DNA from 2 places in the Gordonia sp. ALPHA1B1 genome. Region 2 is predicted to be linked to the other one. Evidence: riboswitches for the same ligand, from Rfam matches in the RefSeq annotation. Region 2 holds a riboswitch; the other holds the start of a gene.
What was found. A riboswitch is a leader RNA that binds a small molecule or an ion and turns the genes downstream of it on or off. The one in region 2 is predicted to bind cobalamin.
Positions count from the first base shown of each region.

Region 1: another riboswitch for cobalamin. It lies ahead of FFS52_RS11595 (iron ABC transporter permease); the one in region 2 lies ahead of FFS52_RS12645 (CbtB-domain containing protein).

Region 1 is NZ_SCOC01000014.1:24,474-39,193, forward strand. Features, by position in the region: gene FFS52_RS11585 (ABC transporter substrate-binding protein) at 149-1,228, opposite strand; gene FFS52_RS11590 (ABC transporter ATP-binding protein) at 1,240-2,046, opposite strand; gene FFS52_RS11595 (iron ABC transporter permease) at 2,070-3,149, opposite strand; cobalamin riboswitch at 3,196-3,374, opposite strand; gene FFS52_RS11600 (L-lactate dehydrogenase) at 3,492-4,445, shown strand; gene FFS52_RS11605 (alpha/beta fold hydrolase) at 4,448-5,332, opposite strand; gene FFS52_RS11610 (hypothetical protein) at 5,458-5,850, shown strand; gene FFS52_RS11615 (excalibur calcium-binding domain-containing protein) at 6,001-6,273, shown strand; gene FFS52_RS11620 (AraC family transcriptional regulator) at 6,295-6,771, shown strand; gene FFS52_RS11625 (VOC family protein) at 6,768-7,229, shown strand; gene FFS52_RS11630 (DUF1275 family protein) at 7,302-8,003, shown strand; gene FFS52_RS11635 (DUF2786 domain-containing protein) at 8,014-8,844, shown strand; gene FFS52_RS11640 (YhjD/YihY/BrkB family envelope integrity protein) at 8,841-9,782, opposite strand; gene FFS52_RS11645 (TIGR04338 family metallohydrolase) at 9,900-10,418, shown strand; gene FFS52_RS11650 (CocE/NonD family hydrolase) at 10,425-12,452, opposite strand; gene FFS52_RS11655 (glycoside hydrolase family 76 protein) at 12,667-13,854, opposite strand; gene rplJ (50S ribosomal protein L10) at 14,134-14,664, shown strand.
Region 2 is NZ_SCOC01000016.1:7,765-22,484, forward strand. Features, by position in the region: gene FFS52_RS12615 (hypothetical protein) at 1-267, shown strand, start outside; gene glpK (glycerol kinase GlpK) at 290-1,777, opposite strand; gene glpD (glycerol-3-phosphate dehydrogenase) at 1,854-3,596, shown strand; gene FFS52_RS12630 (pyridoxamine 5'-phosphate oxidase family protein) at 3,688-4,110, shown strand; gene FFS52_RS12635 (DNA-formamidopyrimidine glycosylase family protein) at 4,126-4,917, opposite strand; gene FFS52_RS12640 (ATP-dependent helicase) at 4,926-9,536, opposite strand; cobalamin riboswitch at 9,554-9,714, shown strand; gene FFS52_RS12645 (CbtB-domain containing protein) at 9,750-9,986, shown strand; gene FFS52_RS12650 (CbtA family protein) at 9,993-10,823, shown strand; gene FFS52_RS12655 (histidine phosphatase family protein) at 10,841-11,338, shown strand; gene FFS52_RS12660 (acyl-CoA dehydrogenase family protein) at 11,452-12,678, shown strand; gene FFS52_RS23760 (hypothetical protein) at 12,727-13,104, opposite strand; gene ppk2 (polyphosphate kinase 2) at 13,205-14,038, shown strand; gene FFS52_RS12675 (cation-transporting P-type ATPase) at 14,104-14,720, shown strand, end outside.

The DNA.
Region 1 (14,720 bases), on a different contig from region 2:
GCGTTGCAAGCCAAAACTGATGTTGTGCAACGCTATTCGGAGCCGGTAACTTGTCGGTGCCTCGTGGTAGGGGGTCCACCGACTACTCCGTGGGGCGGCGGCATGACGATCGCCGCGGCCCCACGTGTTCAACGGGGCGTCCCGCGACTCACTCCAGCCAGTTGTTGCCCCCGAGGTCCAATTGCGCGACATCCAGGGACGGGGTGATACCGGATTCCGGTGCGAGGCCGTGGTTCTCGAGAACGCCGCGCATGATCTCGGCGGCGTCGATGTTGAGTGGGCTCGACACCCACATCGCGTACGGCAGGTTCACGAAGCGGTTCTCGCGCACCGCCTTCAGGTTCCGGCTCGCCGGATTCGAGCGCAAGGCGGCGATCTTCTCCTCGACCGACTGGCCGGGATAGTCGACGAACACGATGACGTCGGGGTCCGCGGTGGTGAGGCGTTCCCAGCTCACGGCGGTCCAGGTGTCCTCGATGTCCTCGGTCGCGTTGCGCGCGCCCGCGGCGTCGATGATGCCCTGCGGGCCGCCGAAGGATCCGGAGGAGAAGATGGTGTCCGAGACGCTGTCGAAGACGAAGACCGTCGGTTTCGCGGCGGGTTGTGGTGCGGCGCGCAGCTTCTCGAGGCGGTCGGCCACCTCGTCGGCCGCGGCGGCGCCCTGCTCGGGATTGCCGGTGAGGGTGCCGATGTTGCGCAGATCGGTGTCGAGCGCGACCCACGGGTCCATGGTGCCGCGCTGCGCCTCGCCCTCGGTCTGCCGGCACGCCTCGGACAACTGGTACACGTCGATGCCGTGTCCGGCGAGGATCTCGGGTGTGATCCCGCGCGACTCGCTCATGCCGTAGTTGTATCCGGCATACAGCACTTGGGGTTTCGCCGCGACGATGTTCTCGAGGGTGGGACGTTCGGTCGCGACCTCGTTCAGCGTGTCGACCTGGGGTCCGTACTCCAGCCGCAGGACGTCCTTGCCCCGGGCGAGCGCGCTGACCGCCACCATGTTGTCACGGGCACCCGCGGCGAGTGCGATCGCGATCATGCCGCCGTCGTTGACGAACAACCGGTCGAGGGGTTGCGGGTAAGCGACGTCGGCTCCGCAATTCGATATGGCGACAGTGCTTTCCGACGCCACAGTGCTGTCGGCACCGCAGGCGGTGGCAGTTCCCAGCGTCAGAGCCGCCGCCACGATGGCGACGGTCGGGTGGACTCGGGACGTACGTATGGTCAAAGGATGTCCTCTCACGGGATGTCTTTCGTCAGAGTGCTGGGGGCGGGTGTGGTGGTGGGAGTGTTCAGGAGCAGATGGGGCAGGCCCGTCGATGGATGGTCGACGACGGTGCCGGACACCTCGAAGACGTCGGCCAGCAGAGCCGGCGTCAGCACCTCGACCGGTGGCCCGTGCACGATGACACCGCCGTCGGAAACCACTGCGACGGAGTCGAAGTGACGCAACACGAGGTCGAGGTCGTGCATCGCCGCGACCACGGTGGCGTCGAGCTCGTCGAGAACCTCCATCAGTCGTAGTCGCCAGGCGGCGTCCAGGTGATTGGTGGGTTCGTCGAGCACCAGGATCGGGGTCTGCTGAGCGAGCGCGCGGGCGAGGACGACGCGGTGCCGTTCGCCGCCGGACAGCTGGGTGCACGAGCGGGTGCCCCAGCCGTCGAGCCCGACCTGGATCAACGCGCGATCGACCACCGTCTTGTCGTCGGAACTCCCGGTGGACCAGGCCGACCGGTACGGGGTCCGGCCGAGGCCGACCGCCTCGGCGACCGTCAGCTCCGCGGAGGGCTGTTCCTCCTGGCCGACCACCGCCATCGACATGGCGCGGCGTCGGGAGGGGATGTGGTGGAGGTCGTCTCCGTTCACCTCGACGGTGCCGGCGACTGGTCGTTCGAGACCGCACAGCGTGCGCAGCAGGGTGGTCTTGCCGGAACCGTTGGGCCCGACGATGGCCAGTCGGGTGCCGGCGGGGACCGCGAGATCGACATCCCGCAGTACGACGCGGCCACCGCGACGGCACGCAAGCGCGTTCGCGCGCAACGACATCGACGATGCGCGGGCGGGGTCGGTCACGAGCCACCCCCGAACACGTATTGGCGTCGTCCCATGAGGAACAGGAAGATCGGCGCCCCGATCAGTCCGGTCACGATGCCCAGCGGCATCTCGCGCGGTGCGGCCGCCACCCGCGAGATGACGTCGACCCACACCAGGAAGAGCGCACCGCCGCAGACCGCCACCGGCAACATCGCGCGGTGGGTGGCGCCGACCAGGAGTCGCGCCGCGTGCGGGACGATGAGACCGACGAAGCCGATGCCGCCCGCCACCGCGACGAGCACGCCGACCAGGAGACCCTGGACACCGAACAGCGCGTTGCGCATCGCGCGTACCGGCACGCCCAGCGACGTCGCGGTGTCGGTGCCGGCCGCGTAGGCATCGAGCCAGGAGTGGATGGCGAGCATGGCCACGACGGTGACCAGCACGACCGCCCCGGCGATCTGCACTTTCGCCCAGGTGGCGCCCGCGACGCTGCCGAGCATCCAGAACATCACGTTGTCGGCGGCGTGCGGGTCGGCGGCGGTGAACACCAGCAGCGACGACAACGCCATGAACGCCGAGGACAACACCACCCCGGACAGGATGAGTCGCAGCGCGGTCAGCCCGCCCTGGGCGCGGGCCACCAGGTACACCGTGACGGTGGCGGCCAGCGCGCCGAGCAGCGCCCCGCCGGACAGCGCCCAGACGCCCAGTCCCGCGAGCACGCCGAGGGTCATCACCGCGGTGGCCCCGACCGCCGCGCCGGCGGACACACCCAGCAGGTACGGCTCGGCCAGTGGGTTGCGGACCAGGGCCTGCATGAGTGCGCCGGCCAGCGCCAGCCCGGCTCCGACCAGCGCGGCCAGCACGGACCGGGGCAACCGGAGATCCCAGATGATGACGGCGTGCGCGGAGTCGAGCTCAGCCCCGGTCATCCGGCCGACGACGGTGTGCCACACGTCGCCGACGGGGATGGTCTCCGCGCCGAAAGCGGTGGCCAGGGCGATGCTGAGGAGGGTGAGGACGAACAATACTGCGGCTAGCGGCGTCGACGGGAGTCGCCGGACCGACGGGGCGGTCGCGCTCTCGGTCGTGCCGTCGGTACGACGGGACACGGGTGGTACTGCCTATCGGTCTGGGTATCTGTGCGCGAGATACACGATGGACTCGAGCGAGAACGGCCGGTAATCGGACTCGGGATCGTGGCGCCGGCGCCTTCCCGGGTCGCCCCGGTGTCCGCGCCGAATCCGTCTCCCATACCGTTGCGCGCCAGTCCCGGATTCACACCGGGTTCCCTGACACCCACGTGTGCGGGTGTGACCGTTCTCGGCGCTCACGCTATCAACATCGACCGCCGACCGAACGCGCGGTCGGCCGGCGCAGCCCGGACAGCCGGCACGCGAGCACCTACGCTGGGTGCCGACGATCGATGAACCCGACGCGGAAACGGTGAACCGATGGACGTACGAGACACGAAACTGGCCATCATCGGGGCGGGTGCGGTGGGCACCGCGATCGCCTACTCATCCCTCATCCGAGGTGTCGCACGGACCATCGCCCTCCTCGACATCAACGCCGCCAAGGTGACCGCCGAGGTGCTCGACATGTCCCACGGCCTCGAGTTCGTGCCCCGCGCGGACATCATCGGATCCGACGACGTGTCGGTGTGCGCGGACGCTGACGTCGTCGTGTTCACCGCCGGCGCGAAGCAGAAGCCAGGGCAGTCGCGCCTCGAATTGGCCGAGGCCACAATCGGTCTCACACGAGCCATCCTCCCCGGGGTGCTGGCGGTGGCCCCGACCGCGATCTATGTGATGGTCACCAATCCCGTCGACATCGTCACCTACGCCGCCCAGGAGATCAGCGGGCTGTCACCGCACCAGGTCTTCGGGTCGGGCACGGTGCTGGACTCGTCCCGGCTGCGATTCCTGATCGCGCAACACTGCGGGGTCGCGGTACAGAGCGTGCACTCCTACATCGTCGGCGAACACGGCGACAGCGAGATCCCGCTGTGGAGTTCGGCGTCGATCGGGGGCGTGCCGCTCACCTCGTGGACGCCGCTACCCGGCCGTCCGGCGATGGACGTCGTTGCGCGCGAACGTATTCACCACGAGGTCGTGCACGCCGCGTACACCATCATCGAGGGCAAGGGGGCGACGAACTACGCGATCGGTCTGGCCTCGACGCGCATCGTCGAAGCGATCCTGAACAACGAACACCGGGTGCTGCCGGTGTCGACGCGGGCCGACGGTATCGAGGGGCTCGACGGCGTGTGCCTCTCGTTGCCGACCGTCGTCGACCGCGGTGGTGCCCAGACCCGGCTCGATGTCCCGCTGTCGGACTCCGAGCGGGCGGGTCTGCTGGCATCGGCGGAAACGCTGCGCGGGATGCAGGCGCGGTTCGGGTTCTGACGTCACACGGGGACGGTCCCGCGCAGGAACTCGAGCTGATCGGCGACCACCCGCTCGAAGTCGGCGCCGACGTAGATGTCGAAATGTCCTGCCGGATAACGAATCACTCGCGCTGCCGGGGCGCGGCGGGCGTACCGGGCAGTCGGTCCGGCCGGCGCCACGGTGTCCTCGTCGCAGATGCACACGAGCGTGGGACAGGTGAGCTTTCGCAATGACCGACCAGGCGTGTGCAGCGGGATGGCGAGACCGACCCGCGCGGCGACCTCGTTGATGAACTCCAGGTCGTCGGGCACCAGCGGCAGGTATCCCGACACCGCGTCGGGTGCCGTCATCAAGGCGGCCGAGCCGGACGCACCGGCGAGGCCGACGGTGACCGGCGGACGGCCCAGTGCCGAACCCGCCAGATCCGCGAGCGCGCGCACGGTCACCTTTGCCCCGGACGCCACTCCCAGGGCAGCGGTGGAGGCTGTTCCACTGGTGAAGGGGCACTGGGAGATCACCGCGGCCACCCGGCCGTCGCGTTCGCCCGCGACGAGGGCGTGTCCGCCGCCGAAGGAGGTGCCCCACAGCACTATCCGTGAGGTGTCGACACCGCTGAGTGTTCGGGCGAAGGCGATTGCCGCGGCCCAGTCGTCGAGTTGGCGGCGAATGGACAGCAGCTGTCGCGGTTCGCCGTCGCTGTCACCGAAGTGGCGGTAGTCGAACACCAGGCACGAGTATCCCGCGGCGGTGAAACGCTCGGCGAACGCGTCCAGGCGCATCCGCCGGACCGCACCGAGCCCGTGTGCCATCACGATGACCGGTGCCGGAGTGGTTCCCTCGGGCCGGTACCACCAGGCCCGGCATGTCGTCCCGGACGAATCGAACTCGACGTCGTTCCTGCTCATCGTTCCCCCGCTGTCGGTGATTGCCTGGCCGGACTGTACCAATACGCGTTGTCGGATGGCAGGCTTGCCGGAGGCTGTGGAAAGCGAGATGGAACCCGACGTCGACGCTGCTAGCGTCTGCCGTCGTGAAGAGATTGATAGCGGGGGCGTTGATCGCCGGAACAGCAGTATTCGGATTGACTGTGGGCGCGGGTGATTCCAGCGCCAAGATCAAGCCGGGCAACTACAAACATCAGCAGCTCATCTACGGGGTCATCCCGACCCCGGAGTCGAACGTCCGGGTCATCGGCAACGGGTTGTACACCGACTACTACGGACTCGGACCGTGGAATCTGTCGCGTCAGCAGATCCAGCACACGAAGAGTGGTGGCGTCGTCGCGTTGACCGCGGACCCGCCCGTGCAGTGGTACCAACGGGTCGAGTATCGGCGTACCAAGAACGGTTACACCGGTACGACGTACATCCTCGGCGGCATCCCGACCGGCAACGTCCTGCTCAAGGAGCAACCCCGCCGCTGACCCCGCGCCTTCCGATCCCGGGTCCGGCCGACGGCGTGTCCGTCGGCCGGACCAATCTTCGCGTCGCATGCGCTGTTCGCCGGCCGGAACCCGTAGTGTCACCTCGTCACGTTGAGGTGTCGGGGGACACTACGAAGAAGGTCAAGCACGATGCGTCGCTCGCGAAAGATGGTTCTCGGATTCCTGGCCGCGGCGTCGATGACGGTCGCTCCGCTGATGGTGGCGGCACCCGCCGCGGCGGCAACCGACTACGCCAATTGCACCGAACTGCGCGGCGACTACCCGCACGGTGTCGGCAAGACCGGCGCCGTCGACTCGACGTCGGGTACGCCGGTCACGACGTTCACCGTCGACGACGAACTGTACGAGGCGAACTCCGAGAGCGACCGCGACGGGGACGGCATCGCCTGCGAGAAGCACTGAGCGTGCGTCACACTGGGTGACGTGTTCACCCAGGTCGAGGACGAGAACCGCCGGTTGCTCCGTGCGCGCGACGCCATCGACCGCTCCTACGCCGACGACCTCGACATCGCAACGCTCGCCCGCATCGCGCTGATGTCGCCGTCGCACTTCATCCGCCGGTTCCGGGCCGTGTTCGGGGAGACGCCGCACCGCTACCTGCAGCGTCGGCGCATCGAGCGAGCCTGTGCCCTCCTTCGGACCACCGACGTCCCGGTGCTCGACGTCGCGTTGCTGGTCGGCTACGACAGTCCTGGCACGTTCGGCCGGACGTTCAGCCGAATCGTCTGCTGTAGTCCCACGGCCTACCGGCAGCGTGTCGCTCCGATTCCCGTTCCCGGTTGCTTCGTGCGCCGGTGGACCAGGCCGAGCGATGCTGCCACCGGGGTCCCGCGAGCGGCCGAAGTGAGCGATTTCGGAGAAGCGCCGACCGGGCCGCCGGTCGTATCGTCGGGCGCATGATCAACGGCATCGGTATCCATTCCGTCTACGTCCTCGATCAGGACGTCGCACTCGACTTCTACGTCGGCACACTCGGTTTCACGGTCGACACCGACGTCGACATGGGTTTCATGCGGTGGTTGACGATCGCGCCGCCCGGTCAACCCGACCGGCTCATCCTGCTCGAGAAGCCCGGGCCGCCCGCGCTTTCCGACGAGACCGCCGCGAAGATCCGCGACCTCGTGACGCAGGGGGCGATGCCGGTGACGATCCTGTCGACCGACGATTGCCGCGGCACCCACGCGGCGCTCGTCGCACGCGGCGTCGAGTTCACCCAGGACCCCGAAGACCAGCCCTACGGCACCGATTGTGCGTTCCGGGATCCGTTCGGGAACCAGCTGCGGATGACCCAGCGGGCGACCGCGGACCGGCCGGTCGCAGACGCCGACATCGCGCGGTGGGCCCCACCGGACAGCTGACCGGTCCAGGGCCATGGGTCGGATGCGGGCAACGATCCGGCCGCGACCGGAGTAGGCGTTAGATTCGTGCCCATGGCGGTCCGACTCGACAAGTACCTGAGCAGCAACCACCCGGACATCGCGATCGCGGCGGCGTTGCTGTTCCTGGCCGGGCTCATCGACGCCATCGCGTTCGTCGTGCTCAAGGGCAGCTTCGTCGCGTTCATGTCCGGCAACTCGACGATCCTGGGAGCGTCGACCGCCGCGGGCCGGTGGTCGACGATCGCGATCGTCGCCGGACTCGTCGCGGCCTTCTTCGGCGGGGCCGTGGGCGGCGCGGCACTCGGTCGCTGGGGCGGACAGCACTCGCCGGTCTGGGTTCTCGTGGCCGTGACGGTGACGCTTCTCGCCGGCACCGTTGTCGCGCTGACCGCGTCGCCGACGGCCGGGATGATCGTGGTGGCGACGGCGACCGGCGCGATCAACTCGGCGCTGTCGCACACGTCGGCGGTGCCGGGCGGCTTGACGTACGTCACCGGCACGCTGGTGAAGTCCGCGCACGAGCTGGTCGCCTCGCTGGGTACCGATCGACCGTGGGCGTGGCTGGCGGTGTTCTGGTTGTGGCCGGTGTTCGTCCTGGGCGCGGTGTGCGGCGGTTTCGCAGAACGTCACTGGGGTGTCGCCGGGTTGTGGGCCGGGGTCGCGATCGCCGCCTGCACCCTCCTCCTTCGGGTTGCCGAGACGTTGTCTCGGGGCAATTCGCGCTCAGATGGAACCGATCTTGCCGCTGGATAGTCTGAGTTACATGCGCGACGACAAGCTGCTCACCCGGATCTCCGCCCTTCTCCGTCAAGCGGAGAACACCGACAACGAGCACGAGGCCGAGACCTTCATGCAGGCCGCCCAGCGGCTCGCGACGGCGTCGTCGATCGACCTGGCGGTAGCGCGGGCCCACGACCCCGCGGCGCGCAAGAAGGTCACCCCGATCAGTCGACAGATCGCGATCGGCGAGCCCGGCAAACGCGGACTGCGGACCTACGTGCAGCTCTTCGTTGCCATCACCGCCGCCAACGACGTGACCGTCGACGTGGCGAGCAACTCGACCTTCGTGCTCGCCTACGGGTACGAAGCCGACATCGACGCCTGCGAGGCCCTCTACACGTCGCTGATCGTGCAGATGGTCGCGGCCAGCGACGCCTACCTGCGGTCGGGTGCCTACAAGGGCGAGACGTTCGCGCGGGTCGTCACCCGCGGGAACGGGTGGCGAGCCCGGCGGGTGATCGAGGAGAAGCCGTTGTCGCCGATCACGGCGCGGCTCAACTTCCAGTCGGCGTTCGCCGAACGCATCGGCAAGCGTCTCGCCGAGGCCCGCGACGCGGCGCGTGCGGAGGCCCTGGCCGCCGAACGCGACTCCGGGGAGACCACGCGCTCGACGGCGGTCGCGTTGCGCAACAAGGAGATCGAGGTCACCGACTTCTACCGGACCGAGTCGAGCGCCCGCGGGACGTGGCGTCCGTCGAGCGCCTCGGCCGGCTACTCGGAGGCCGCACGCCGCGCCGGCGACCGCGCGGGACGTCGCGCGAAGATCGGTGCCGACCGCGAGTTCGGCGGTGCGCGTGGCGCTTTGGAGGGTTAGGGCTCCACGCGCGTGGGCGGGGCGTCCACCGGACTCCCGGGAGGCCGGTCGTACCAGGATGCAGACGGGTGCGGGACGAACGGTGTCGGTGTGCCGGCCCACCGCCGCACCCACCGGCCCAGACGACCCTCGTCCGTTGCCACGGCGTGCACGACGATGGCGGTGACGACGAGGATCAGCGCGAACACGAACAGCCAGCTGATCGCGACGAAGACGACACCGAGGGTGCCGTAACTGCGGATGGTGCCCGCCGCGAGCGTCGGCAGTGCGACGCGGCTGCCGGCGAGCAGGGCGGTGATGAGGATGCCGGTACCGAGGCCGTTGAGGACGAGCAGCTTCATCGGTACCTGCGACGACACCAGGAGCCGCGGGATCGCGGTGAAGGTGACCGACCAGATCAACACGGTCACGGCGACGATGAGCCCGATTCCCAGGACGCCCCGATCGCCGATGTGCATGCCAAACAGCGAGGTGGCCTCCACTCCGGTGGACAGACCCTGCACGGTGACCGCGGCGGGGATGAGGAAGACGACGACGACCCATCGCCAGAAGCTGCTCCACGGCAGTTTGGCGACGTCCCAGATCGACACATACATTCGGCCGAGAGCACGGGACAGGGAGGTGGCGCCGGCGATGGTCATCAGCGCACCGACGATGCCGAAGGTCGTCGCCGAGGTCGGGTCGTCGATCGTGGGCGTGTCGAGACTGCTGACGGGGATACCGAGCTGGGTCAGTGCGTCGTCGACGACGCTGGCGCCCGGCAGGGTGAGCACCAGGATCACGACCGGGAGGATCGAGGTGAAGGCCTGCGCGGCCAGGGTCATCGACCGGTCCGTGAGATTACCCCGAGCCATGTCGATGACGATGCGGAGCATCAGGGAGGCGCCGGGCAGTCGCATCACGCGCTCGCGTACGGCATCGAGGTCGGGACGGCGCATGAAGTCTCCCATCGGCTCCGGGGTGAGCTTCGGCCCGCTCGCTTCGCTCCCGGCGCCGTGGCTCCTCGGCCCGCTCGCTTCGCTCCCGGCGCCGGGTCTCTCATCATCGGCGATGCCGTGAGTGAACGGGACACCGGGCGCGCACGATTCTATGAGGCCGAGCACCTCGTGCATCGCCTGTTCGACAACGTGTCGTCGTCACGGACGGTGCAACTCGCCGGCACCGAGGTCACCCTCCCCGCGGAGGCGCGCTTCGCCTCGATCGACGCCGTCGACGACTACGTGGGCCGCGTGCTCGCGCTGCCGGGTGTGCGGTCGAGTTTCGAGCGCGCGTCGCACCCGGTATCGGTCCGCGAACGGCGCGGCCAGCGGTCCGCCCACTATGCGGCGCGGGTTCGCAGATCCGACGGTGTGCCGGTCGCCGCCGAGATCGCCATCCCGTCCGCGGCCGACGGACGCTGGGCGCTGCGTGAACTGGTGGTGCTGCACGAGCTCGCCCATCACCTCGACGGCACGACCGGCCCGGCTCACGGGCGCGGATTCGTGCTGACGCTCATCGAACTCGTCGGGCTCGTACTGGGGCCCGAAGCCGCGTTCGTCTATCGCGTCGTGCTGTCGGATTCCGGGGTGGGGTGAACGACCTCAGCGCAGCCCGTCGCCGGCGAGCAGCGTCAGGTGGCTCGGGTGGTCGGGGTCGAGGACCAGACGCTGGTGTCGTCGTCCGCGTGCCTTGATGAGGTCGGGCACGAGCGTCAGGTAGCGCGGCAGGCTCGCGGCGTAGACGTCGACCCGGAGCCGATGGCCCGGCTGCAGGACCGCGTCGGTGGGGACGAGATCGACGTCGAGGCGGATCGGTTCGTCGGCGGGCACCGGCAGCTTGCGCTTGCGGGACAGATAGTGGTGCGCCGAGAGCAGGCTGCCGTCGTCGGCGTACGTCGACTTCGATTGGTCCAGTGCGCGATTCGACGCCGACAGCGCGCCGTTGGTGAGGACGACCGACGTACCGTCGGGCGCGACGTCGTTCACGGTCACCGCCCAGACGGCCTCGTGTGCCGTGGTGGCGACGTTGAGGCGCAAGTTCATGGCGCCGCTGATCGGGGTGGCCTCTCCGACCGGCTCCGTGGTGAACGACAACGCGCCCCGCTCCTGGTATCGCGCATCCCGGGCGAAGTCCGCGCCGAGGGCCAGCGTTGCCCCCGCGGTCACCTGGGTCATGTCCCGGGACCGGAGCCCCCGGGTGTCGGGCCGGACGTGTAGGGACGAAACACCCTGTGCGGGAGTGGCGCTCAGCGAACCGTCGTGAACGCAATGGTCGGCGGTCGACGACGGTTCGGCAGTCAGGTAGAGCCGCGTCGGGGCCACCCCGGGACGGGGGAAGCTCTGGCCCGCGGTCCACGCACCGCCCTGCTGCAGCATGGTGACCGGCCCGTAGTGCTCGATCCCGTTGCGGTGCCCCTTGAGCCAGCGGTCGAACCACGCGCGTTCGAGGACGTCCAGGCGCGGGGGAGCGAACTTGCCGCCGTATCCCGACCCCACGTCGAGGTGATAGCCGTCGCCGACGATCATCTGCTTGCGGCCCGGCTCCATCTGCAGGCGCTCATACACACCGGTTGCACTGCGGCCGAACAGATCATGCCAGGCGCCGACGGTGAAGGTGGGTGCTTCGATGCGATCGACGATCGGGTCGCGGGCGTCGAAGTACGGGTCGTCGAAGATGCGTGGATCACGGGCGGTGAGGAACCCCCACAGCAGCGAGGGGATCTCGGTGGCCGGGGACTTCACCCGGTCGATCGCCCAGCGCACCGCGTCGCCGCGCACGAGGTCGCGGATCACGTTGGCGGGGTTGGGAACCCACTTGAGCATGTTGACCGCGGACAACCACACCGGGATGAAGGCCGACGGCATGCCGCCGGTGATGTAGATGTCGCGCACCAGGTCGTCGCAACCCTCCACGGCGAACACGGCTTTCAGCTGTGGCGGCCGCTTGTCCGCGGCCTGCAGCGAGTTGATCGCCGAGTACGACCAGCCGGCCATCCCGACGGTCCCGTCGCACCACTCCTGCTCGGTCACCCAGTCGATGACCTCCACCGAGTCCTGCTGCTCGCGAGGACCGAGGATCTGCCACTTGCCCAGGCTCGCACCGGTTCCGCGGACGTCGACAACCACCTGCACATATCCGCTGCGCACCAGGTTGCGGTTGATGCCGAAGACGTCGAAGACCCCGCCCGACAGGGTCTGAGTCAGCGTCGTGAGTCCCTCGAGGGCCGTGCCCGTCGCGTCCATCGACCGGGATGCGGTGTGCAGTGCCTTGCCGAGGACGGGGGCGTGGAGGGTCTGGTCGATGAAGTCGATGGCCGCGCGGTTGTACGGGTTGATGTTGATGACCGCGGGATAGGGGGTGAGGATCGTCTGCCCGAACCGGTTGGCGGGCCGGATGACCGTGGCGCGCAGGACCACGCCGTCGCTCATGGTGATGGAGACGTTCCGGTCGATGACGACGCGCGGGTAGAGCTGCTTGCCGTCGACCTGCTCGCGCCAGCGGATACCGTCGGCGCCGCCGGTGGGATCACCGAGGGGGAGGGTGCCGAAATGCGGCGCACCAGTGGTGCGGGTTCGCGTCGACGGAGCGACGCGGGCGCGCGGCTGTGTGGGATCCAGCTGGTACGTCATGGTGCATCACCCTGCCTGGGATGAGGTGTCGCACCCGCGAGTTGTTGCACGGATCGAGACGGCCGGGTGGACACCGACACCCCGTCGTGTCGGTCGCTTGCTTCCCGGCCCGTCCGCTGGCTGCGGATTACAGTGTGGTCCAGGTCACTTCACGTAGTCGCTGAAGGATAACTCAGCGGCGGTATCGGATGGCTAACGAGGGGGCGTCTTTTGGTCATGCCTGCGTGTGTTCCTGGTCACATTCAGGTAAACCCAGGTCGATGGCGGCCGCCGCCTCGAGCACCATCCACGCCGACAACTGCACCGACAGATCCCGCTCCGGGACCTCGGACGGATTGACGGCGCCCGCCACGAACTGGGCTTTCGTGCCGGCGTCGGTCGGGATCACCGCGGTTCGTCGCCAGTCGCTGGAGAAGATCACCCGTCCGGCGACCTCGGTGCGATGAGCCCACGCGGCGTCCGCGCTTCGGGTCACGATCCGGGCTGCCCGCGTACGGAGTTCATCCGAACCGTCGACCTCGGGCAGGTCGGTGGCGATGAGTGCGAGGTAGCGGGCCAGCACGCCGTGGAAGAGGCCGCCGTCGCCGCCGCCTCCGCCGTTGATCACCCCGTCTGTGCAGGAGTGGTGCTCGACGGCGCCGAGCAGCCGGGCCAGCCGGTCGAGGTGCCGGCGATCTCCGGTCGCCCGCAACGCCTCGAGTTCGGCGCCCAGCACGACGCCCTGGCAGTAGGTGTAGGTGCCGGTCTCGGGTTTCAGTGAACCGTCGGGCAGCTTCTTGAGACCGTCGATGACCAGATGGGTGTCGGGATCGACGAGGTTGGCGTCCATCCAGTCGCACATCGCCACGGCGCGTTCGACGTGACCCGTGCGTGCCAGCAGGATCGCGGCCGGGCCGTTGGCCGGTGCGTTGAAGAACTGATCGGCCTTGCGCCAGGGGATGCCGCCGCCGTCCGCGGGCACCCAGGCGTCGAGCATCTGCGCGGCGAGGACGCGGAGTCCGCTCGCATGGTCGAGGTGTAGATGCCGGTCGGCGCGTTCGATGGCCAGCCCCAGCCACGCCATGTCGTCGTAATAATTGTTGGTCCAGCGGCCGCCGTTGCGGATCCGGATGCCGCGCAGCAACCGGTTGGCGTCGTCGGCGACGTCGGGGTCGAAGGAGCGGTCCGAGCCGACACGGTGGATCGCGGCGTCGACGAGCAGGTCGACGAGGTGTGCCTGCCACCAGTAATGCCAGGATCCGAACTGGGCCTGCACGCGCCCGATGGGCCAGGCGACGGCTCCGGCACGTGTCCCCGGCAGCCAGAAGGCCCGCTGCAGGTGCCGGTCGTAGATGGCGTCCGCGGCGGCCTGTGCGCGGGCGTTGGGGTCCCGCAGGTCCGACGATTTGGATTGTTCGTCCACGTCCGCGTAGCCTAGTCGTCGATGTGATGCACACCCGTGTGTCGTATCGGTTCAACCAGAGACCGTTGGTCGTCGGGATTTCCCGGACGAAGGCGCGACGAGGTCGCCGGCCCACGCAGGATGAACGAGGAATGTCGCTCCACACGATCAGTGTGTGCGTTCACGCCCCGTGCCTGTGTGCCGGGGCGTTTGTCGTCTCCGCCCTCGATCGCCTCCCGATGCCCGTCGCTCTTTTGTTGGACTCGACCAACTCATAGTGACGAGGAGAGGAGGCGAAGTATGGCCAAGTCCGAAAAGGTCGCCGCAGTTGCGGAGATCGCGGAGCAGTTCAAGAGCTCCACGGCGACGGTTGTCACGGAATACCGTGGCCTGTCCGTCACCCAGATCAGCACGTTGCGACGTTCCCTCGGTGAGGGTGCAACCTACTCCGTCGCCAAGAACACCCTGGTGAAGCGTGCCGCTGCTGAGGCGGGCGTGGAAGGGCTCGACGAGCTGTTCACCGGTCCGACCGCCATCGCCTTCATCGAAGGTGAGCCGGTCGTGGCCGCGAAGGCGATCAAGACGTTCGCCAAGGACAACAAGGCGCTGGTCATCAAGGGCGGGTACATGGACGGCCGCGCGCTGTCCATTGCCGAGATCGAGCAGATCGCCGACCTTGAGACCCGTGAGGTCTTGCTGGCCAAGCTCGCCGGTGCCATGAAGGGCAACTTGGCTAAGGCCGCCGGTCTGTTCAACCAGCCGGCTTCGCAGGTGGCGCGCCTGGCCGCGGCCCTGCAGGAGAAGAAGAACGAAGCCGGCGAGACCGAATAGGTCGTCCGCCGCACCACACCAATCCCCGAACCGTACGGGGATGAACACCAAAGCCC
Region 2 (14,720 bases):
GCGTCGACGGCCGGCATCGCACGTCTGCGGCTCGTCGCCGCACAGCACGACTTCGACGCCTTCGCGCATCAGCGTCGTGGCGACGTGGACGCTCAGCGCGACAGCTTCCGCCGCGCCCGCGCCGTCGACTGCCTGGTGGCCGCGATGTCGACGCCCGCCGCTGGTGAGTCGCTGCGCGATGCGCTCCGCGAATCAGCCTATGAGGCCGCCGCGGCGCTCGGCGGCACCGCCGGTGTGGTCGCCATCCTCGCCGACCACGTGATGTGAGGCGGCGGCGCCGTCGCGCCGGTCAGGTCAGGCCGAAGCTGTGCTCGACCGCCCGGTTCCACCCCGCGTAGAGGCGGTCGCGGTCGTCTGCGGCCATCCCGGGCTCCCACCGGCGGTCTTCGGCCCAGTTGGCGCGGATGTCGTCCTCGCTCTCCCAGAAACCCACTGCCAGCCCGGCCGCGTAGGCTGCGCCGAGGGCGGTCGTCTCGTTGACGACCGGGCGTACGACCGGGACGTCCAGGATGTCGGCCTGGAACTGCATGAGCAGTTCGTTCACCACCATCCCGCCGTCGACCTTCAGCGTCGACAGTTCCACCCCGGAGTCGGCCTGCATCGCCTCGATGACCTCACGCGTCTGGAAAGCGCTGGCCTCCAGCGCCGCCCGCGCGATGTGGCCCTTGTCGGCGAACCGGGTCAGACCCACGATGACGCCACGGGCGTCGGAGCGCCAGCGCGGTGCGAAGAGTCCGGAGAACGCCGGGACGAAGTAGACGCCGCCGTTGTCGTCGACCCCGCCGGCCAGTTTCTCGACGTCGGACGCCTGCGGGATCAGTCCGAGGTTGTCCCGCAACCACTGGATGAGCGAACCGGTCACCGCGATCGAGCCCTCGAGGGCATATCGCGCGGGCTGGTCGCCGATGCGGTAGCAGACGGTGGTGAGCAGGCCGTGCTCACTGAACACCGGTTCCGTGCCGGTGTTGAGGAGCAGGAAGTTCCCGGTGCCGTAGGTGTTCTTCGCCTCACCGGGCTCCAGACAGGCCTGGCCGAACGTCGCCGCCTGCTGGTCGCCGAGGATGCCCGCCAGGGGCACGCCGGGCAGCGGGCCGTTGCCGCGGAGCGCCCCGAAGTCGCCCGAGGAGCTTCGGATCTCGGGCAGCATGGCCATCGGTATGCCCATGTCGGCGCAGATCTCGGCATCCCACTGCAGGGTGCGCAGGTCCATCAGCATCGTCCGGGAGGCATTCGTGACGTCGGTGACGTGCTGACCCCCGTCCACGCCGCCGGTCATGTTCCACGCCATCCAGGAATCCATTGTGCCGAAACACAATTCTCCGTTCTCGGCGCGTTCGCGGAGGCCGTCCACGGAGTCGAGCAGCCAGCGGGCCTTGGGGCCGGCGAAGTAGGTCGACAACGGCAGGCCGGAGCGATCGCGGAACCGGTCCATGCCGACATCTCCGGCCAGCTCGGTGCACAGATCATCGGTTCGCGTGTCCTGCCACACGATGGCGTTGTGCACCGGCTTGCCGGTGTCGCGCTCCCAGATCACGGTGGTCTCGCGCTGATTGGTGAGGCCGCAGGCGACGATGTCCTTCGCGGTCAGTTCGGCCGACGCGAGGGCAGCGGCGCCGACGCGGCGGGTGTTACGCCAGATCTCGGCGGCGTCGTGTTCCACCCAGCCCGCGCGCGGGAAGATCTGTTCGTGTTCGAGCTGTTCGGCGCCGACGACGCGACCCTCGTGATCGAAGATCATCGCCCGGGTCGAGGTGGTGCCCTGGTCGATTGCCGCCACGTATTTGCCTGACCTACCCACGCCGGACAGTGTCGCACGCTGTCGAGGCCACAGAGATCAATTAGGCTCAGCAACCATGAACACCGAGTTCAACCCGGACCGGCCCGCCGACATGGGGCCCCTCTACCGCGCCGAGGCATGGCGGAGGTTCGGGGAGGAACAGTTCGACGTGGTGGTCATCGGTGGCGGCGTGGTGGGTGTCGGTGCCGCACTCGACGCCGCGACACGCGGTCTGCGCGTCGCGCTGGTCGAGGCACGCGACATCGCCTCGGGCACATCGAGCCGGTCGTCGAAGATGTTCCACGGCGGCCTCCGCTATCTCGAGCAGCTCGAATTCGGCCTCGTGCGTGAGGCTCTACGCGAACGCGAGTTGTCGCTCCGGTTCCTCGCGCCACATCTGGTCAAGCCGTTGCCGTTCCTGTATCCGCTCACGCAACGGGTGTGGGAGCGGCCGTATGTCGGAGCCGGCATCTTCCTCTACGACCGGATGGGCGGCGCCAAGTCCGTTCCCGGACAGCGTCATGTCACCCGATCGGGTGCCCTGCGCGTGGCCCCGGCACTCAAGCGCAGCTCGCTCATCGGCGGGATCCGGTACTACGACACCGTCGTCGACGACGCGCGGCACAGCCTCACGGTCGCCCGCACAGCGGCCAATTACGGTGCGGTCATCCGGACCTCGACCCAGGTCACCGGATTTCTGCGCGAATCCGACCGGGTGCTCGGAGTCCGGGTGCGCGACACCGAGAACGGCGATGTGACCGAGATCCGTGCCCACTGCGTGATCAACGCCGCGGGCGTGTGGACCGACGAGGTGCAGGCACTGTCCAAGCAGCGCGGGCACTTCAAGGTCCGGGCCTCCAAGGGCGTGCACATCGTGGTGCCGCGCGACCGGATCGTCAGCGAGACCGCGATCATCCTGCGCACCGCCAACTCGGTGCTGTTCGTCATCCCGTGGGAGACGCACTGGATCATCGGCACCACCGACACCGACTGGAACCTCGACCTCGCGCATCCGGCCGCCACCCGCGCCGACATCGACTACATCCTCGAACGCGTCAACGAGGTCCTGGTCACCAAGCTCAACCACGACGACATCGAAGGCGTCTACGCCGGCCTCCGGCCGCTGTTGGCCGGGGAGGACGACGAGACCTCGAAGCTGTCCCGGGAACACGCGGTCGCGACCGTCGCGCCCGGACTCGTGTCGATCGCCGGCGGCAAGTACACCACCTACCGTGTGATGGCCGCCGACGCCGTCGACGCGTGCGACGACTTCATCCCCACCCGGGTGGCGCCGTCGATCACCGAACGCGTCCCGCTGCTCGGGGCGGACGGTTACTTCGCGCTCATCAACCAGTGCGAGCACCTCGGACGCCGATTCGGGTTGCACCCGTACCGGATTCGCCGGTTGCTGAACCGCTACGGCTCGCTGATCGACGACGTGCTGTACTACGCCGACGGCGACAAGAGCCTGCTGCAACCGCTGGCCGCGGCGCCGCAGTATCTGCGCGTGGAGGTGGTGTACGCCGCGGTCGACGAGGCGGCGCTGCACCTCGAGGACGTCCTCGCCCGGCGGACCCGCATCGCCATCGAGTACTCCCATCGTGGCGTCGACTGCGCCGACGAGGTCGCCGACCTGCTGGCGCCCCTCCTCGGCTGGACCACCGAGCAACGCGACTTCGAGGTGGCGACCTACGTCGCGCGCGTGGAGGCCGAGGTGGCCTCGCAGCAGCAACCCGACGACGACTCCGCCGACGCCCTGCGCGCCGCGGCCCCCGAGGCCCGGGCCGAGATCCTGGAGCCGGTGCCCGTTCCGAAATGACGGTGGCTCCGGTCGAGTCGGGACGTTGGCCTCTGTCTCTGCCCCCTGATGCCGCGGCACGATCGGGGTGGGGGAAGAAGGAGACGAGATCATGGTCGACGAATCGGTTCGGGTGCTCACCCCCGACCAGGCCTGGGATCTGTTGGGAGTAGCCGAGCTCGGTCGGATCGCACTGAGCGTCGACGGCCAGCCCGACATCTTTCCGGTGAACTTCCATGCGACCGACGGCCGCATCATGCTGCGGTCCGGCGAGGGCACGAAACTGTCGGAGCTGGCGGTGAATTCGCGAGTGGCGTTCGAGGCCGACGGACACACCGACGCCGACGGGTGGAGTGTGGTCGCCAAGGGGACGGCACGCATACTGGTGTCGCTCCGGGAGATCGAGGCGGCCGACCAGCTGCCGCTGCGCCCGTGGATCGCGACGATGAAATACAACTACGTGGAGATCACGGTCGACTCGATCACCGCCCGCCGCTTCGAGTTCGGGCCCGAGCCCGAGCGCTACCCCGTGTGAGGGGCCTCGGCCGGATCACACCTGGCACCGGGGACACCAATAGACGGATCGTTCGCCGCCCGGGGATTCGAGTTCGCCCCGCTTCACCGGGGTGGCGCAGCGCCGGCACAGCCGCCCGTGGCGTCCGTACACCCACATCCGCGCATTGGGCGATGTGTTGCCCGTGGTGGTGCGGGCCGATCGCAAGCGGTTCGCCCACAGCAGGCGTCGGCTGAGGTCCACGACCGGCCCGAGGTCGACCTCGCCGACCGGGCGGGTCGGCAGGACCCGCCGCAGGAAGCAGATCTCGCTGCGGAAGACGTTGCCGATTCCCGCGATCAGCCGCTGGTCGAGCAAGGCCGCACCGATCGTCGCGTCCAGGTCGGAACCGAGACGTCGGATCGCCTCCTCGCGATCGAAGTCGTCGGCGAGCAGGTCGGGGCCGAGGTAGGCGAGCGCGGCGTCGGGGTCGGCGAGCAGTTCCAGTACGCCGAGGTCGAAACCGACCGCCTCATGGTCGGCGGTGCGCAGGACGGCGCGGGCCTGGTAGGCCGGGCGGCGCCACCGTTGCCCCCGCGGGTGCACGTGCCAGGCGCCCTCCATCTTCAGATGCGAGTGGATGCTGAGGGTGTCGCCGACACCCGGACCGCTCTCGGCGACGTCGATCAGCAGGTGCTTGCCCACCGATCGCACCGCGAGGACCTCGCGTCCGGAGAGGTCCGCGGTGGCCAGCGACGGGATGCGGAAGTCCGACGACTCGAGCACCCGTCCCGCGAGCCCCGCCCGCAGTCGTGCGGCGGCCGCGTAGACGGTGTCGCCCTCAGGCATGGTCCACCTCAGGCATGATCACCGAAACGCAGCCGGATGCCGCGCGGGGTCGTCGAGAATCCCGCTTCGACGAGCACCTTGCCGAAGTCGGTGGCGCGCACGGGTTCCGAGTCGATGTGGTCGATCGTCAGACGCGCGATCCGGCCCCGCCGGACCAGTGCGACCAGCGCGCCCGCGGCCGACTCCAGCCGCGGGATCGAGTCGCTGAACGTCAGCAGCGTCTTGCCGCCGCGTTCGACGAAACACACCACGTCACCGTCGACGATCACCACGAGCGCCCCCGGTTTGCGGCCCGGGCGGTGACCGGCCTCGGCGTCGCGAGACGCCGGCCACTCGAGCGCCGCCCCGTAGGGATTGGCCGGGTCCGTCGCGGCCAGCACGGTTGCCTCGCGGGGCGCTTTGCGATCGGGCAGCGCATGCCGGCGCAATTCGTCGACCGTGGCCGGCGAGGCGAACTGCGCCCCGCCGAGGCCGTCGACGTAGTAGCCGCGACGAACATGTCCGTTGTCCTCGAAGACGGTGAGCGCCTTGTAGACCCGCGCGAAGCCGCCGGTCACCTCCTCCGAGACCACGCTGCCGCGCGTGATCACGCCGTATCGGGTCAGCAACTGATCGCAGAGGCCCTGCGTGGCGATGGTCGGCTCGGTGGACGGGTGGTCGAGGGCGAACCAGCGGCCACTCGCCGTCGGCGACACCGGGGGAGCGACGGAGTGTTCGGTGAGGTACCGGGCCGACAGGCGGCCGGCCCGGAGCCGGGGTGCGCGCCCGCGTGCCCGATGCGCGGGCGCCGAGCGCGGTGCGGACGGGCTGCGCCGCGGTTGCAGCAGGGCGCGGACGGGCGCGAAGCTGTCGTTGCTGACCCGGCCCGCCCACACGAGGTCCCACAGGGCACTCTCGATGTCGGCGGCCGGCGTGGTGGTGCCGGTGCTGATGTCGGCGGCGATCTGTGGGAACCGCAGGGCACCACCGGGTTCGAGTGCGGCGGTGACCCCGTCGTGGACCGGGGTGGTGTCGATCTCGTCGGCGTCGGGCAGCGTCAGGACGGCGACGTCCGCGGGATGCAGCGCCACCCAGCCGTCGGAGTTCCCGATGCGGCCGTGTCCGGACCAGATGACCTCACCGGCGCTGAGCAGTTCGTCGAGCATCGGCGCTGCGTAATCGGACACCCGGGCCGGCAGTACGAGGGACTCCCACGCGGACGCCGGCAGCGGGAACCCGGCCAGCTGGTCGATGACCGTCGCCACCCCGTCGACACCCCGGAGCTGGGTGCCCGACGACGCGTGCTGCCAGTCGAGGAGGAACCGGGTGAGGACGTCGGTACCGACGGGAGCCACCTCGGCGCGGCTCGCCGCCAGGGAACCGCGTCGGATCTGACCCAGCACGTCGGCGTGACACCATTGCCCGTCCCGGGGGCCGGTACCGGCATCGGGCAGGAAGTCACCCTCGACGACGCGTCGCTCCGATGCGAGACGGTTGAGGGTGTCGCGCACGACCCCGGTCGCGATACCCAGAGCAGCGGAGGCCTCGGGCACGGTGAACGGGCCATGGGTGCGGGCGTACCGGCCGATGAGGTCTCCGACTGGGTCGGGCACCTCCTCGAGATAGGCCGCCGGGATGCCGAGAGGTGCGGGCACCCCGAGAGCGTCACGGAGGCGGGCGGTGTCGTCGATGGCCGCCCACAGCGCACGTGCGTTGTGGTTGACCGAGATGATCTGCCCGACCCGGTGCAGCTCGGTGAGCAGGTCGGCGGCCGGCTCGTCGCCGCGATACCGGGCCGCGACCTCCTCGGTGGTGAGCGGGCCCAGCCATCGCAGGAGGTCGACGATGTCCTCGGCGTCGCGCGCCTGACGCTCGGGGGACAGGCGTTGGAGCCGGGCGATCACGTCGGCGATGACCGCCGGATCGAGGAGCTCGCGCAGGTCGACGCGCCCGAGCAACTGGGCCAGCAGGCTGGTGTCGAGGGAGAGGGCGGCCGCGCGGCGCTCGGCGAGCGGCGCGTCGTCGGCGTACATGAAGGCTCCCACGTACCCGAACAGCAGCGACGCGGCGAAGGGAGAGGGGCTTTGGGTCTCGGTCTCCACCACCCGGATCCGGCGCGTGCGGATGCGGTTCAGCAGATCGAGCAGGGCGGGGAGGTCGTAGACGTCCTGCAGGCATTCGCGGACGGCTTCGAGCACGATCGGGAAGTCGGGGAACTTGGAGGCGACGGACAGCAGTTGGGCGCTGCGCTGGCGCTGCTGCCACAGTGGGGCACGCCGTCCGGGGTCGCGTCGCGGCAACAACAGTGCGCGAGCGGCGCATTCGCGGAACCGGGAGGCGAACATCGACGAGTCGGCCAGACCGTCGGTCACGAGCTGCTCGACCTCGTCCGGGTCGAGGAGGAACACGTCGGCACCGGGAGGGGCGTCGTCGGTGTCGGGCATCCGCAGGATGATGCCGTCGTCGGAGGCGGTGGTGGCGCCCTCGATGCCGAGGGTCTCCAGCAGGCGCTGCGAGATGGCACTGGCCCAGGGGGCGTGTACACGTAAGCCGTAGGGGGAGTGCAGGATCACCCGCCAGTCGCCGAGTTCGTCGCGGAACCTCTCGACGACCAGCGTGCGATCGGTGGGCAGGTGTCCGGTCGCCTCGCGCTGCTCGGCGATGAGTGTCGCGAGGTTGCTGCGGGCGTTGTCGGTGAGCCCGAGCCGGTCTGCCTGGTCGTCGAGCTTCCCGGGATCGGCGACCGACTGGGTGAAGGCACCGATCGCGGCGCCCAGTTCGGCGGGGCGTCCGATCGCGTCACCGATCCAGAACGGCAACCGGCCCGGTTGACCGAACGCGGGGGAGACGAGTACGCGGTCGTGGGTGATGTCCTCGATCCGCCAACTGGTGGCGCCCAGCGCGAACACATCGCCGACTCGGGACTCATAGACCATCTCCTCGTCGAGCTCGCCTACGCGAGTGGCCTTCTCGCCGACCATGAACACGCCGAAGAGTCCGCGGTCGGGTATGGAACCGCCCGAGGTGACGGCGAGCCGCTGGGCGCCGCGCCGGCCGGTGATGACTCCGGCGTCGCGGTCCCAGTTCACCCGGGGGCGCAGTTCGGCGAACTCGTCGGACGGGAAGCGGCCCGCGATCAGGTCGAGGGTCGCGTCGAAGACGCCCCGGCCCAGTTCGCGGTAGGGCGCCGCGCGCCGGACGACCTCGTACCAGTGATCGACCTCGAGGTCGTCGACCGCGGCCGCCGCGATGGTCTGCTGGGCGAGGATGTCGAGCGGATTCTGCGGGACCTTGATCTCTTCGATCGCGCCGTCGAGCATCCGGCCCACCGTCACCGTGCAGTGCAGCAGATCGGTGCGGTGCTTGGGGTAGAGGATGCCCTGGCTGATCTCGCCGACCTGGTGCCCGGCGCGGCCGATCCGCTGCAGTCCACTCGCCACCGACGGCGGGGACTCCACCTGGATGACGAGATCGACCGCACCCATGTCGATGCCGAGTTCGAGTGAGCTGGTGGCCACCACACACGAGAGCCGGCCTGCCTTCAGGTCGTCCTCGATCTGGGCGCGCTGCTCCTTGCTGACCGAGCCGTGATGGGCGCGGGCGAGAACCGGCTCGGCACCGGAGCTCGCGCCGCTGCCCATCACGAACGCCGGGGCGCCGCCCGCGACCGACGGATTGCCGGTCGGTTCGGCAGGCTCGCCGTGGCGCTCGGCGTGGATCTCGTTGAGCCGAGCGGTGAGCTTCTCGGCGAGGCGTCGGGAGTTGGCGAAGACGATCGTGGCGCGGTTCGCCTCGATCTGGTCGACGATCGAGGCCTCGACGTACGGCCACAACGAGCCGGCAGTCGGCGAGAACGCGTCGTCCAGCGCCGCGGGGTCGGCATCGGACACCGGCGGCGGGATGTTGGCCATGTCCTCGACGGGGACGTCGACGCGCAGGTCGAATGTCTTGTCGGCCTTGGGTTTGACCACCTGGCACGGCGCGGCGCCGGACAGGAACCCCGCGACCACCTCGGGCGGGCGGACCGTCGCCGAGAGGCCGATCCGCTGGGCGGGTTTGTCCAGCAGTTCGTCGAGGCGCTCGAGGGTCAGCGCGAGATGGGTACCTCGTTTGGTCGCGGCGACCGCGTGGACCTCGTCGACGATGATCGCCTCCACGCCGGTGAGACTCTCCCGCGCGGCCGAGGTGAGCATCAGGTACAGCGACTCGGGGGTGGTGATGAGGATGTCGGGTGGGGTTTTGACCAGCGCACGCCGATCGGCGGCGGAGGTGTCGCCCGACCGCACGCCCACGGTGATGTTGGGCTCCGGAAGGTTCAGCTCCTGGGCCGCCCGGGTGATGCCGGTCAGCGGTGCGCGCAGGTTGCGCTCGACGTCGACGGCCAGCGCCTTCAACGGCGAGATGTAGACGACCTTGGTGCCGGCGGGACGGTTGCCGGCGTCGGCGGCGAGCCGATCGAGGGCCCAGAGGAACGCGGCGAGGGTCTTCCCGGACCCGGTCGGTGCGATGACCAAGGTGTTCGCGCCGTCGGCGATGGAGGTCCAGGCGCCCTTCTGCGCAGCGGTGGGCGCGGTGAACGCACCCGAGAACCACCGCCGGGTGGGGGCGGTGAAGCGGTCGAGCACCGAGGGGCGGGGCATCTCTCCACTATGTCGCACGCGTACGACAGAACGCGGTATACAGTCTCCTCACGCCTGTACGGGGAATCCGGTGAGAGTCCGGAACGGTCGCGCCACTGTGAACGCAGCCCAGATCGACACGGTCGACGTGACGGGGCATGCGTGAGTCAGGATGCCGTGCCGGCGTGCACCACCCGTGAACTCTCCGACGCGAGATCGGCGAAAGGACCCACCATGACAGCTCCCCGTACCCAGGCGGCATCACCGGTCGCCCCGGCCCGTGCCCTGCCCGTTTCGAACATCTCCGTCGCGAGCGCGGCGCTCTGGCTCAGCCTGACCGTGCTGCTCGCCGGGCTGGCGTACTACTTCCTCGGTTACGACCAGGGAGTCGTGTCGGTCTTCGGTTCCGACACCCACGTGCACGAGTTCGTGCACGACGCCCGCCATTTCCTCGGCTTCCCCTGCCACTGAGTCGACATGGAGAAGAAGTTCATCGGCGCCGGCCTGCTAGCAGGTCTGATCGCCGGCATCGTCTCGTTCGTGTTCGCGCGGTTCTACCTCGAACCCGTCGTGGGCAAGGCCATCGACTACGAGAGCGCCCGCTCGGCGGCCGAGGAGGCCCTGGCCCATGCCGCCGAACCGGGTGGTCACACCCATGGTGAGGGCGGAGAGTTGTTCACCCGCGCGATGCAGGAGAACCTCGGCGCGGGGATCGGCAACGTCGTGTTCGCGGTCTGCATGGGTGCGTTCTTCGCGGTGGCGTTCACGGTCTTGTGGAGCCACGTCGGCAGCCGTCACCCGGCCACGGATCCCCGTGCGGTCGCGGGCGTGCTCGGCGGCATCGGTTTCGTCGCCGTCTTCGCCGTCCCGTTCTTCGCCTACCCGGCGAATCCACCTGCCGTCGGCGACGACGACACCATCGGCGAACGAACCGGTGCCTTCCTCGCCATCACCGTGTCGTCGGTGATCCTCGCCATCGCGGCGGTGGTCCTGGCGTCGTGGTTGCGCCCGCGCATCGGTGGGTTGGTCTCGGCGGTCGCCGCCACGGTCGCCTATCTGGCCGGCATCGCTCTCGTGCTCGCCTTCCTGCCGTCGTTCAGCGAGGTCCCCGGCCCGGTCCGCGACGGCGCCGGACAGGTCGTGTTCCCGGGCTTCCCCGGTGACGTGATCGGGGATTTCCGGGTGTATGCGATCGCCAACCAGGTCATTCTGTGGACGGTTCTCACCGTCTCGTTCGCTCTGATCGTGGGGGCGATGGCCCGGTCGCAGGCGACTGACCGCGCTCGCGCGGTCTCCGTGCCGAACTGAGGCGATCACTGCCCGGCATGCAGATCATCACCGCCGGTCGCACCGGCCCCAACCGGTCGGTGCGGTTCGGCGGTGACCCGGTTCTCGATCAGCGTGGTCGACGCGACGTGCTCGCTCTGAGCGCGTCGCTCACCCGCCCGATCGACATCTGCGGCCCGGAGGCGGCGACCCGCGCCACCGCCGAGATACTCGGCGCGACAGGCGGCCTCATCGTCGACGACGCGCTGCGGACGCTCGATGTCGGTGCGTGGTCGGGCCTGTCCCCGGAGGAGATCGACCCCGTCGACCTCGGCGGGTGGTTCACCGACCCGGAGGCCCGCCCGCACGGGGGTGAGAGTGTCGCGCAGTTCGTCGACCGAGTCCATGCCTGGCGTGCCGGGCAGGCCGAGCACGGCGATGGCTACGTGGTGGTCGCGATGCCGGTGGCGCAGGCCCTGCTGTGCGTCGATGCGGACGGGTTCTTCGCGCGGGAGGTGCGTCCGGCCACCCTCTACACCTGCACCGATGCTCGGTAGGAACAGATCTGCGACGACGTACCTAGACATCGGCAGTGACTCCTGACACAGTTGGGGACGACAAAACTGAAACGTGTTCGCCCCTGCGCGGACACCGGTCTGGGAGTGTGACGATGTTCGAGTGGTCCGAAGAAGATCTGATGGTTCGGGACGCCCTGCGGGCGTTCATCGACAAGGAGATCCGGCCACATCTCGACGAACTCGAATCCGGCACGCTGCCGCCCTACGACATCACTCGCAAACTGCTGTCGAGCTTCGGTGTCGACGCGATGGCCAAGGACGCTCTCGAGAAGGAACTCGAGGCCGAGGCCAACGGGGAGAAGAAGAAGCCCTCGGGCGACGGCGGCGGTATGGGCGGCTCGATGTTCATGATGGTCAACATCGAACTGGCGGGGGTCTGTCTCGGTCTCGTCGCATCCCTGGGCGTGAGCATGGGCCTGACCGCCTCGACCATCCGCGGCAAGGGCACGCTCGCCCAGAAGAAGCGGTGGCTGCCCGAACTGGTCACGATGGAGAAGGTCGGCGCCTGGGCGATCACCGAACCCGACTCCGGATCGGACGCGCTGGGCGGTATGAAGACAACGGTCCGTCGCGATGGTGACGACTACATCCTCAACGGGCAGAAGACCTTCATCACCAATGGCCCCTACGCCGACACCATCGTCGTGTTCGCCAAGCTCGACGACGGCAGCGGCACCCCGATGCGGGACCGTAAGGTCCTGTCGTTCGTCCTCGACAAGGGGATGCCGGGACTGACCCAGGGCAAGCCGTTCAAGAAGATGGGCATGATGAGTTCGCCGACGGGCGAGCTGTTCTTCGACAACGTGCGCGTCGGCAAGGACCGCCTGCTCGGCGAGACCGAGGACACCGGTTCGGACGCGCGCGGATCCGAAGGCGCCAAGGCCGGTTTCACCGCGGAGCGGGTCGGGATCGCGGCCCTGTCGCTGGGCATCATCAACGAGGCGCAACGGCTTTCGATCGACTACGCGAAGAACCGCAAGCTGTGGGGCCAGGAGATCGCACAGTTCCAGCTCATCCAGCTCAAGCTGGCCGAGATGGAGGTCGCGCGCATCAACGTCCAGAACATGCTCTTCAGTGCCCTCGAGCGGGGCAAGGCGGGCAAGCCGCTGAGCTTGTCCGAGGCGTCGGCGATGAAGCTCTACTCGTCGAAGGCGGCCACCGACGTCGCGATGGAGGCGGTGCAGTTGTTCGGCGGCAACGGTTACATGGCCGAGTATCGCGTGGAGCAGCTTGCGCGCGACGCCAAGTCGCTGATGATCTACGCCGGCAGCAACGAGATCCAGGTGACCCACGTCGCCAAGGGGCTGCTGCGGGGCTGACGAACAGGCCCGGTCGTGTGGGAGAACGCCGACACGATCGGGCCGGGTTCAGGCGACCTCGCCGGCCCGGACCTCGACCGTCTGCGGCGTGGTGCCGGGCGTCGGCGACACGAGCGTCAGGTGGTCCGGCTGTGCCAGGAAGTCCTCGATGTCGCGTCGAGCCGCCTTCTCGATCAGCAACGGCACGAAGATCCTGACCTTGCAGTCGGCGAATCGTCCGTAGACGGCGTGCACACGTGCGTCGATGTCGTCGACAGCCATAACCGGAAACCGTGCGATCAGGCGACGAATCACCTGTTCGACTTCGAGCATCTCCTCAACCCGAGCCATTGGGACATTCTGCGGGAAAACCTTTGCGGCTGCAGGCTCATCGGGGAAACGACTGGTCACGATCGAGCATGCGACGGTGTGCTCCGTACCTGCCACGACAATTGCGCGTCCTCTTCGTCGGTTACCGCGCGGATGCCTCGGACGTGGCACAGAATGACCAGTTAGTCATTCGGTCCAGCCACGGGAGCGTACGGCCATGCCAGATTACTCATCGTCCTCGGGTGAACTCCGAGGCCCGGATCACGGCGGCCCGGCGGGCCCGATGTCGGGCAAGAAGTACCGCAAGCATCTCGAACCGCTGCACGCCGAGTTGGTCGCCATGCAGGAATGGGTCCGTGCGACCGGGGCGAAGGTCTGCATCGTCTTCGAGGGCCGGGACACGGCGGGCAAAGGCGGAGTCATCAAGGCGATCACGGCCAGGGTGAGCCCGCGGGTCTTCCGCGTGGTCGCGCTGCCCGCTCCCACCGAACGGGAGAAGTCGCAGATGTACCTCCAGCGGTACATTCCGCATCTGCCCGCGGCCGGCGAGGTCGTCATCTTCGACCGCAGTTGGTACAACCGGGCCGGCATCGAACGAGTGCTCGGATTCTGCACGGAGAAGCAGGCACACCAGTTCCTGGAACAGGTGCCCACGGTGGAACGGTCGATGGTCGAGTCGGGGATCATCCTGCTCAAGTACTGGCTCGAGATCAGCGAGGAACAGCAGACCCTTCGCCTGCAGAGCCGGATCGACGATCCGCGGAAGATCTGGAAGCTCTCCGACATGGACCTCGCGTCCTACAGCCGCTGGTACGACTATTCGCGGGCCCGCGACGAGATGTTCCGGTTCACCGACACGGGCTGGGCGCCCTGGTATGTCGTCTCCACCGACGACAAGAAACGGGGTCGGTTGAATGTGATCGAGCACCTTCTCGGTCAGGTTCCCTACACGCCGCTCGAACGTCCCCGGATCGAACTGCCGAAGCGGCAGAAGGCCAAGGACTATCGGCCACCCGAGCAGGCCCTGCACTGGATCCCGACCCCGTATTGACGACCCGAAACCGAACCGCAGTCGAGTAGTCACGACACCGCCCGAGCCCGAGGCAGGAGAGTTGTATGGCCATCGCACGCCCGCCGTCGTCACCGGAACGTCGGGAGGACGACGCCCCCGCACCGGCCTGGCACGTCCAGGACGTCGAATCCGTCGTGTCGGCGCTCGAGTCCGACAGCACCGGTGGACTGTCGTCGGCCGAGATCGACGACCGACGGACGCGGTTCGGCGACAACGTGATCGCCGCGGAACCGGCCCCGTCGGTGGCTGCACTGGTGCTGCTGCAGCTCAAGGATCCGATGAACCTGATGCTGATCGCCGTGGTGATCGTCAGCCTGGTGATCGCGGAGGTCTCGACCGCGCTGGTGGTCGCCGCCCTGGTGGTGCTCAACCTGGTGCTGGGCACTCGGCAGGAGCTGAAGGCCCGGGCCAGCGTGGACGCCCTGGCGCGGATTCAGGTTCCGCAGGCCCGCGTGGTCCGGGGTGGAGTCCTGGTGGAAGTTCCCGCGGCGCAACTCGTTCCCGGGGACATCGTGCAGCTCGAAGCCGGCGACTTGGTGCCGGCCGACGGACGTCTGGTGCGGGCCGCCACGCTGGAGACGCAGGAGGCCGCGCTGACCGGCGAGAGCGCGCCGATCCCGAAGGACCCCGCCGCGCTCACCGATGTCGAGCTGGCCCTGGG